Regions from separate parts of the Weizmannia sp. WK01 genome, predicted to be linked through region 1. Evidence: riboswitches for the same ligand, from Rfam matches in the RefSeq annotation. Region 1 holds a riboswitch; each other region holds the start of a gene.
The links. Region 1 has a riboswitch for S-adenosylmethionine ahead of OF158_RS13935 (5-methyltetrahydropteroyltriglutamate--homocysteine S-methyltransferase). Riboswitches for the same ligand answer to the same signal wherever they lie in the genome.
Positions count from the first base shown of each region.

Region 2: it holds a riboswitch for S-adenosylmethionine, as region 1 does, so the genes downstream of both, OF158_RS04535 (O-acetylhomoserine aminocarboxypropyltransferase/cysteine synthase family protein) here and OF158_RS13935 (5-methyltetrahydropteroyltriglutamate--homocysteine S-methyltransferase) in region 1, are expected to answer to the same signal.
Region 3: it holds a riboswitch for S-adenosylmethionine, as region 1 does, so the genes downstream of both, OF158_RS14480 (sulfite exporter TauE/SafE family protein) here and OF158_RS13935 (5-methyltetrahydropteroyltriglutamate--homocysteine S-methyltransferase) in region 1, are expected to answer to the same signal.

Region 1 covers NZ_CP109616.1:2,897,076-2,899,338, reverse strand. Annotated here, with positions in the region: gene OF158_RS13935 (5-methyltetrahydropteroyltriglutamate--homocysteine S-methyltransferase) at 69-1,172, opposite strand; SAM riboswitch class I at 1,313-1,416, opposite strand; gene OF158_RS13930 (Bax inhibitor-1/YccA family protein) at 1,567-2,202, shown strand; gene OF158_RS13925 (CYP152 family fatty-acid peroxygenase CypC) at 2,224-2,263, opposite strand, start outside.
Region 2 covers NZ_CP109616.1:1,006,433-1,008,695, forward strand. Annotated here, with positions in the region: gene cls (cardiolipin synthase) at 1-681, shown strand, start outside; SAM riboswitch class I at 781-888, shown strand; gene OF158_RS04535 (O-acetylhomoserine aminocarboxypropyltransferase/cysteine synthase family protein) at 992-2,263, shown strand, end outside.
Region 3 covers NZ_CP109616.1:3,024,698-3,026,960, reverse strand. Annotated here, with positions in the region: gene OF158_RS14480 (sulfite exporter TauE/SafE family protein) at 19-915, opposite strand; SAM riboswitch class I at 1,065-1,172, opposite strand; gene OF158_RS14475 (amino acid permease) at 1,585-2,263, opposite strand, start outside.

The sequences.
Region 1 (2,263 bases):
GGATTCGTGCTTGAATCACGGTCCTGACGGATAAAAAACCCGCTGGCTGCCCAGCGGGTTTTTCCGGTTTATCCCCAAATTTTCTTTGCGGTATCCACAATATATTTTACTTTTTCCCACTGCTGTTCTTCTGTTAAAAGATTGCCGTGGTGGGTGGAGGAGAAGCCGCACTGAGTGCTGATGCAAAGCTGTTCGAGCGGTACATACCTGGATGCTTCCTGAATTCGTTTTTTGATCAGTTCCTTATCTTCAAGTTCGCCCTTTTTCGATGTAAAAATGCCAAGCACGACTTTCGGTCCGCCTTCCGGAATGTATTTTAACGGTTCAAATCCGCCGGAACGCTCATCGTCGTATTCAAGGAAAAACCCGTCTACTTTTTCGTTTGCAAAGATTTTCGGGGCAATTTTATCATATGGGCCTTCAAAAGCCCATTTCGACTGGTAGTTGCCGCGGCACAGATGGGTTGTGATGGTCAGGTCATCGGGCTTACCTTCCAGTACGCTGTTAGCTACATGTAAAGCGAGATCAATCAATCTTTCCCTCTTGAGGTCACTGTCTGTAAACGGCAGTTTCGGTGCACACAGGCCGGCAAGATAGACATCATCCAGCTGTAAGTAGCGGCAGCCGGCATCATAAAAAGCTTTGATCGCATCCCGGTAAGTTTGGATAATATCATTTGTGTATTCTTCAAGATCCGGGTAAATGTCTTCATTGCGGATCCCGGCATTGAAAAACTGATTCGGGCTTGGAATGGTCATTTTCGCAATCGCCCTGTCCCCGGCGATTTCTTTCAGCGCAATAAAATCTTTTATGTGCGGATGGTCCGGGTTAAAGGAGATTTTTCCGGTTACCCGGACGTCATAAGCTTCTGTTTCAATGCCAACAAACCGGTATCCATGGTTCGGTACATACCCTTCCACCCCGTTCAAATGCTCCATGAAATCCGTATGCCAGAATCTTCGCCGGAATTCCCCGTCCGTTACTGCTTCAAGGCCGGCTTCAAGTTGTTTGTCGACAAGCCGGCGGATTTCTTCATTTTCAATTGCACGCAAGTCTTCCGCCGAAATGGTGCCCGCTGCAAATTTTTCCCGCGCATCGTGCAGCCGGGCCGGGCGCAAAAAACTTCCGACAATGTCTGCTCTGTACGGCGCTTTTGTTAATGTTTTTGTCATCATGATTCCCTCTTTCTGCATATTTTTTTAAACAGCTGCTGTGCGCAGAAAGAAATTGCTTTTAACTGCATAGGCCCATCAAAAAAAAACCTCTTCGGCAATAAGAAGAGGTTTGGATTGCAAAATAGAACCGTCCGCTCTTCTTATCTTCAAGCAATTGCTTTCTGGAATTGGCACAGTTCTTTAAAAAAAGACCGCTGCCGAGGCTTCAAAGGGCCAGTCCCTCCACCTCTCTGGATAAGAATTTTAAATATTATTTGGTTTAAATACACTTTAAATGTTTCGCCCATTTTTGTCAAGGGCACTCGCATTATTTTTTAAAATGGGACGGAAAGATTGAAATCAGGGGCGATGTGAAAATATAATAGTACTAAGAAAAACAAGGAGGGGTTTTATGGAGGCTGTACAATCAAGGCCTGTGTTCCAGAAAGTGCTTGGCGTCTTTGCTGTTTCACTGCTGTTTGCAACCGCGGGTTTATATACGGGAAGATTTATTCCGCCTGCGCTCATGATGCCGTTGATGGTCGCGGAAATTGTAATGGTCATTGCCGCTTTCTGGTTAAGGAGGAAAAAGAGCGTCGGGTATATGTTCGTTTATGCCTTCACCTTTATTTCCGGCATTACGACATATCCGATTGTGGCTTATTATGCATCCCAGGCTGGTGCAGAAGTCGTGCTGCTCGCTTTTGGTTCCACGTTCGGCATTTTTGCCGTGATGGGTGTCATTGGGGCCGTTACCAAAAGGGATCTTGGCTTTTTAAGCACCGCATTGCTTGTCGCATTGCTGGCATTGATCTTCATCGGAATATTCAGCATTTTTAGCCCGTTAACCTCAACCGGGATGCTCGCGTATTCCTTCATTGGCGCGATTGTTTTTTCCCTGTATGTGGTTTTTGACTTTAACCAAATGAAGCACCATGGCATTTCCGAGGAAATGGTCCCGCTTCTGGCTTTAAGCCTGTACCTTGATTTTATCAACCTGTTTATTTACATTTTGCAAATTCTCGGCATTTTGGGAAGCGATGATTAAAAAAAAAGAAAACGCCCGCCATCAACCGGCAGGCGTTTTCTTTTTCACATGTTGGAGAATA
Region 2 (2,263 bases), 1.8 Mb from region 1:
GATACGCATCTACGGATTGTAGGGAGTGCTGTTTATGCCATGCAGACCCGCTTTATTTTGGACTGGAATCAGGCGTCACCGCATGATGTAAGAGATGAAGAACGTTATTTCCCGGTCATCCCATCGCAGGGTGAAACCGATATCCAAATCGTCTCAAGCGGCCCCGATTCTGAATGGGAGCAGATTAAAAACAGCTATATTAAAATGATCAATTCCGCCAAAAAATATATTTATTTGCAAACACCGTATTTTATTCCGGATGACAGCCTCCTGAATGCGCTGACGCTTGCCGCCTTATCCGGAGTGGATGTTCGGATTATGATTCCAAATAAACCGGATCATATGTTTGTCTATTGGGCGACGCTTTCCAACATCGGCCAGCTGTTAAAAACGGGCGTCAAAGTGTACATTTATCAAAAAGGGTTCATCCATGCGAAAATGATTGTCGTAGACGGGAAAATTGCTTCCGTTGGGACGGCCAATATCGATGTGCGCAGTTTCCGTCTCAATTTTGAAGTGAACGCCGTGCTGTACGACCGTGAGCTTTCCGGCACACTTGCCGGCGTTTTCCGGGACGATATGGCCGAATCAACCGAATTAACGCTCCATGATTACCAGAACCGGCCGCTTTATGTGCGGTTTAAAGAGTCCATTTCCCGGCTATTGTCGCCAATATTGTAGAAGAAAAAGAAAATTTTTTCAAAAAAAGGTTGACGGTTTGCCATTGTTCTTCTATAATCTTAAACAATAAGTCATTCAAAATTGAATTATGAAAAGAAACTCTTATCGAGAGCGGCGGAGGGACTAGGCCCTGCGAAGCCCGGCAACCTTCAGGCATTTGCCTGAAAAGGTGCTAATTCCTACAGACATGCGTCTGAAAGATAAGGGAGGAACTTACATACATTGTAACCCTCTTCCCTTACGAAGAGGGTTTTTTCATTTCCTCTTCCATCTTTCACGAAAAAATTTTAAAAAATCAGGAGGCTTTAAAATGACACAACCATCATTCCAACCGGAAACTTTATTGTTGCACGGCGGCCAGGAACCGGACCCGGCGACAGGATCGCGCGCCGTACCGGTATACCGGACGACTTCTTACGTTTTTCCGGATACAGAACATGCGGAGGGCGTCTTCAATTTATCAAAAGAAGGTTTCATTTATTCCCGTCTCGGCAATCCGACTGTGGATGTTTTTGAAAAACGTGTTGCTGCACTGGAAGGCGGAACAGCGGCTGTCGGTTTATCATCCGGCGCATCGGCCATTGCCTTTTCCATTTTGAACATCGTGCGTGCGGGTGATGACATCGTATCCGCCAGCAATCTTTACGGCGGCACCTATAATTTGTTTGCTGTGACATTGCCGAAATACGGCATTAACGTCAAGTTTGTGGACGGGTCCGACCCTGAAGCGTTCCGCCAGGCGATCACCCCGAAAACAAAAGCATTGTACGCGGAAATTATCGGCAACCCAAGCCTGCAGGTGCTCGACGTGGAAAAAGTGGCGGAAGTGGCCCATGAAAACGGTATTCCTTTGATTGTCGACAACACGTTTGCTTCTCCGTATGGCGCGAATCCGATCAAATGGGGCGCGGACGTGGTTGTCCATTCGGCGACAAAATGGATCGGCGGGCACGGAACGGCGATCGGCGGTGTTGCCGTTGACGGCGGGTGTTTTGACTGGAACACAGACAAATTCCCGGACTTTAGCGAACCGGATCCGAGCTATCACGGCTTGCGCTACGGCGTCGACACGGCACAGGCTGCGTTCGCCACAAAACTTCGCGTTCAGCTTTTGCGCGACTTCGGGCCTGCTTTAAGCCCGGACAACGCCTTTTTATTCCTGCAAGGGCTTGAAACGCTGCATCTGCGTGTGGAAAGGCATAACGAAAATGCATTGAAAGTCGCGGAATTTCTGAAAAACCATCCAGATGTTGCTTGGGTCAATTACCCGGGCCTTGAAGACCATCCGTCCCATGAGCTGGCGCAAAAATATTTGAACGGCGGTTACGGCTCCATTGTCAACTTTGGTGTGAAAGGCGGCCGGGAAACAGGAAGACGCGTGATCGACAATATTAAGCTGTGGTCGCATGTAGCGAATGTCGGCGACGCGAAATCGCTGATCATCCACCCGGCAACGACTACGCATTCGCAGCTGAGCGATGAAGAACTGGAAAAATCAGGGGTCACAGGCGATTTGATCCGCCTGTCCGTCGGGCTTGAAGCCGTCGAAGATTTGACAGCCGACCTCGATCAGGCCATTACA
Region 3 (2,263 bases), 130 kb from region 1:
CTTGCCCGAAAACATTCCTTATTCTGTGACGCTTACGCTGGCGCTGGCAACTGCCCGTTTGTGTCTTCTGATTGTATAGAAAATGAGGATGGCCCATATTGCCGCAATGGCTGTATAGGTAACGCCGTACCAGCCGCTACCGGCGCCCGCCATTTTTAATAAAGTTTGCACGTTGCTGAACACAATCATGCCGCTGACTATGACAGCCAGCAAATGAGCCGGCAGGATTTTAACCAGATAGGCTGCAATCGGTGCGGCGATCAGGCCGCCAAGCATGAGGGCGATCGTCCAAATCCAGTTAATCTGCATAGCGCCGAGGGATAAAAGGAAACCGATGCTTGATGCTAGGGATACGGCAAATTCACTGGTATCCACCGAGCCGATCACTTTCCGCGGTTCGATGTCATTTCTGGAAAGCAAAGCCGGTGTGGCGATAGGACCCCAGCCGCCGCCCCCCGTTGCATCAAAAAATCCTGCGACAAAGCCGAGCGGGATAAAAAATACGTTTGAACCGGTCTTCTTTTTGACTTTCAACGCCCCGCGCGCATTGATCAGAAACCGGATAAGAATATAGAGGCCAAGGGCGATCAGAAAAATAGAAATGTACGGTTTTAATGTGCTCGCAGGAAGATGGCTAAGAACGGTTGCCCCGAGAAAGGCACCGACAGCTCCTGGTACAACCAGTTTCCAAATGATCCCTTTATCGACATTCCCAAATTTCATATGTGAAACCCCGGAAGCCGCCGTTGTAAAAACTTCCGCCAAATGCACAGAAGCGGATGCGACAGCCGGCGCAATCCCGAAAGCCAGCAAAAGTGAGGTTGAAGTCACCCCGTAACCCATTCCGAGAGATCCATCCACCAATTGTGCGGCAAGGCCGACAAGTGCTAAGACAATTAATTTTTGCATGTTCATGTTCCCCGCTTTCTTCATCCATAAATTTGATTCATCCTGATGTAGAGGAATTATACGCATCAGGGCCTATCCTGGTTCAAACGGCCGGCCTTGCAGAAATAAAAAATCTTTCCGCCATTTTTACGGAAAGACAGCGAGTAAAGGATAAGCGCTTATCTTTCAAAATGGTACCCATTTTGCTGGAATTGGCACCTTGCTGCTCGCTGCAGGTTGCCGGACTTCATAGGGCCAGATCCCTCCGTCGCTCTTGATAAGTAATTTGTTGTTGTTTAAAATTTTATCAGAAAATAAATGGAAGTCAATATAATTATTGCAAGTTTTTTTATCGGATTTATACGAATGAGGGGATAAAGAAAAAACTCCCCATCAGATCACGCTCTGTCGGGAGTTTTTTTCTTTACGCTGGATGGGTTTTAAAAAGCAGGTCATCAGGACCAGGCGGGGCATCATGGCCGCTTTCATTCGCTTCACAAAACGAAAAAGAGTCCAAACGGGTTAGCGTGCCGCCCATTCTGGCAGTTTGATACGCGCTGCACACCCGTGCCTGCCCCCCCTCCGAGTGAACCGGTTTTATCAACACCGCTCGTTGGTGCCCGCTTATCGCGCAGTTGGATTTCTGCCTTCTCCCCGCCCAAGTGAACCGGTTTTATCAACACAGCCTGCTGGAGCCTATTCCTTTCCTTTGATTCTCAGTGACAGGACGACCAGCACGATTAAAATAGCGAGGCAGACGCTTGTTCCAATCGGATTGCCGCCGCCCAGCAAAAAGGACAGGAAAATGCCCGAGAGTGCAAGCAGCGCAATCCAGACCATGAAAGGATACCCTTTTACACGGAAGGAAGGCAATTTTGCATACGACTTCCGGAGCCGCAGTTCGGCTGCACAGATGGCGATCCAGACAAGGACGACGGTAAATCCCGGGATGGTCATCAAATAGCTGATGACCTCATCCGGCGTAAGATAGGCCAGAATCACGCCGGCTAAAATAAACAGCGAGGTCAGCAAAATACTGGTGAGCGGGACGCCTTTCCGGGAAATTTTTAAAAAGGCGCGCGGCGCTTCTCCGGACTGCGCCATGTTAAACAGTGTGCGCGAAGTGGCATAAATACCGGAATTGGCGGCAGAAAGAACGGCCGTTAAGAGCACAAAATTCATCACATGGGCGGCAGCAGGGATCCCGGTGCGGCTGAATACCTGCACAAACGGGCTTTCCACGGAAGAAACCTGGTTCCATGGGATAATGCCGCAAATGATCAGGATTGGCAAAATATAAAAAAGCATGACACGGACAACGGTCTGTTTAATGACACGCGGCAGCACTTTTTCGCTGTCTTTCGTTTCCGAAACG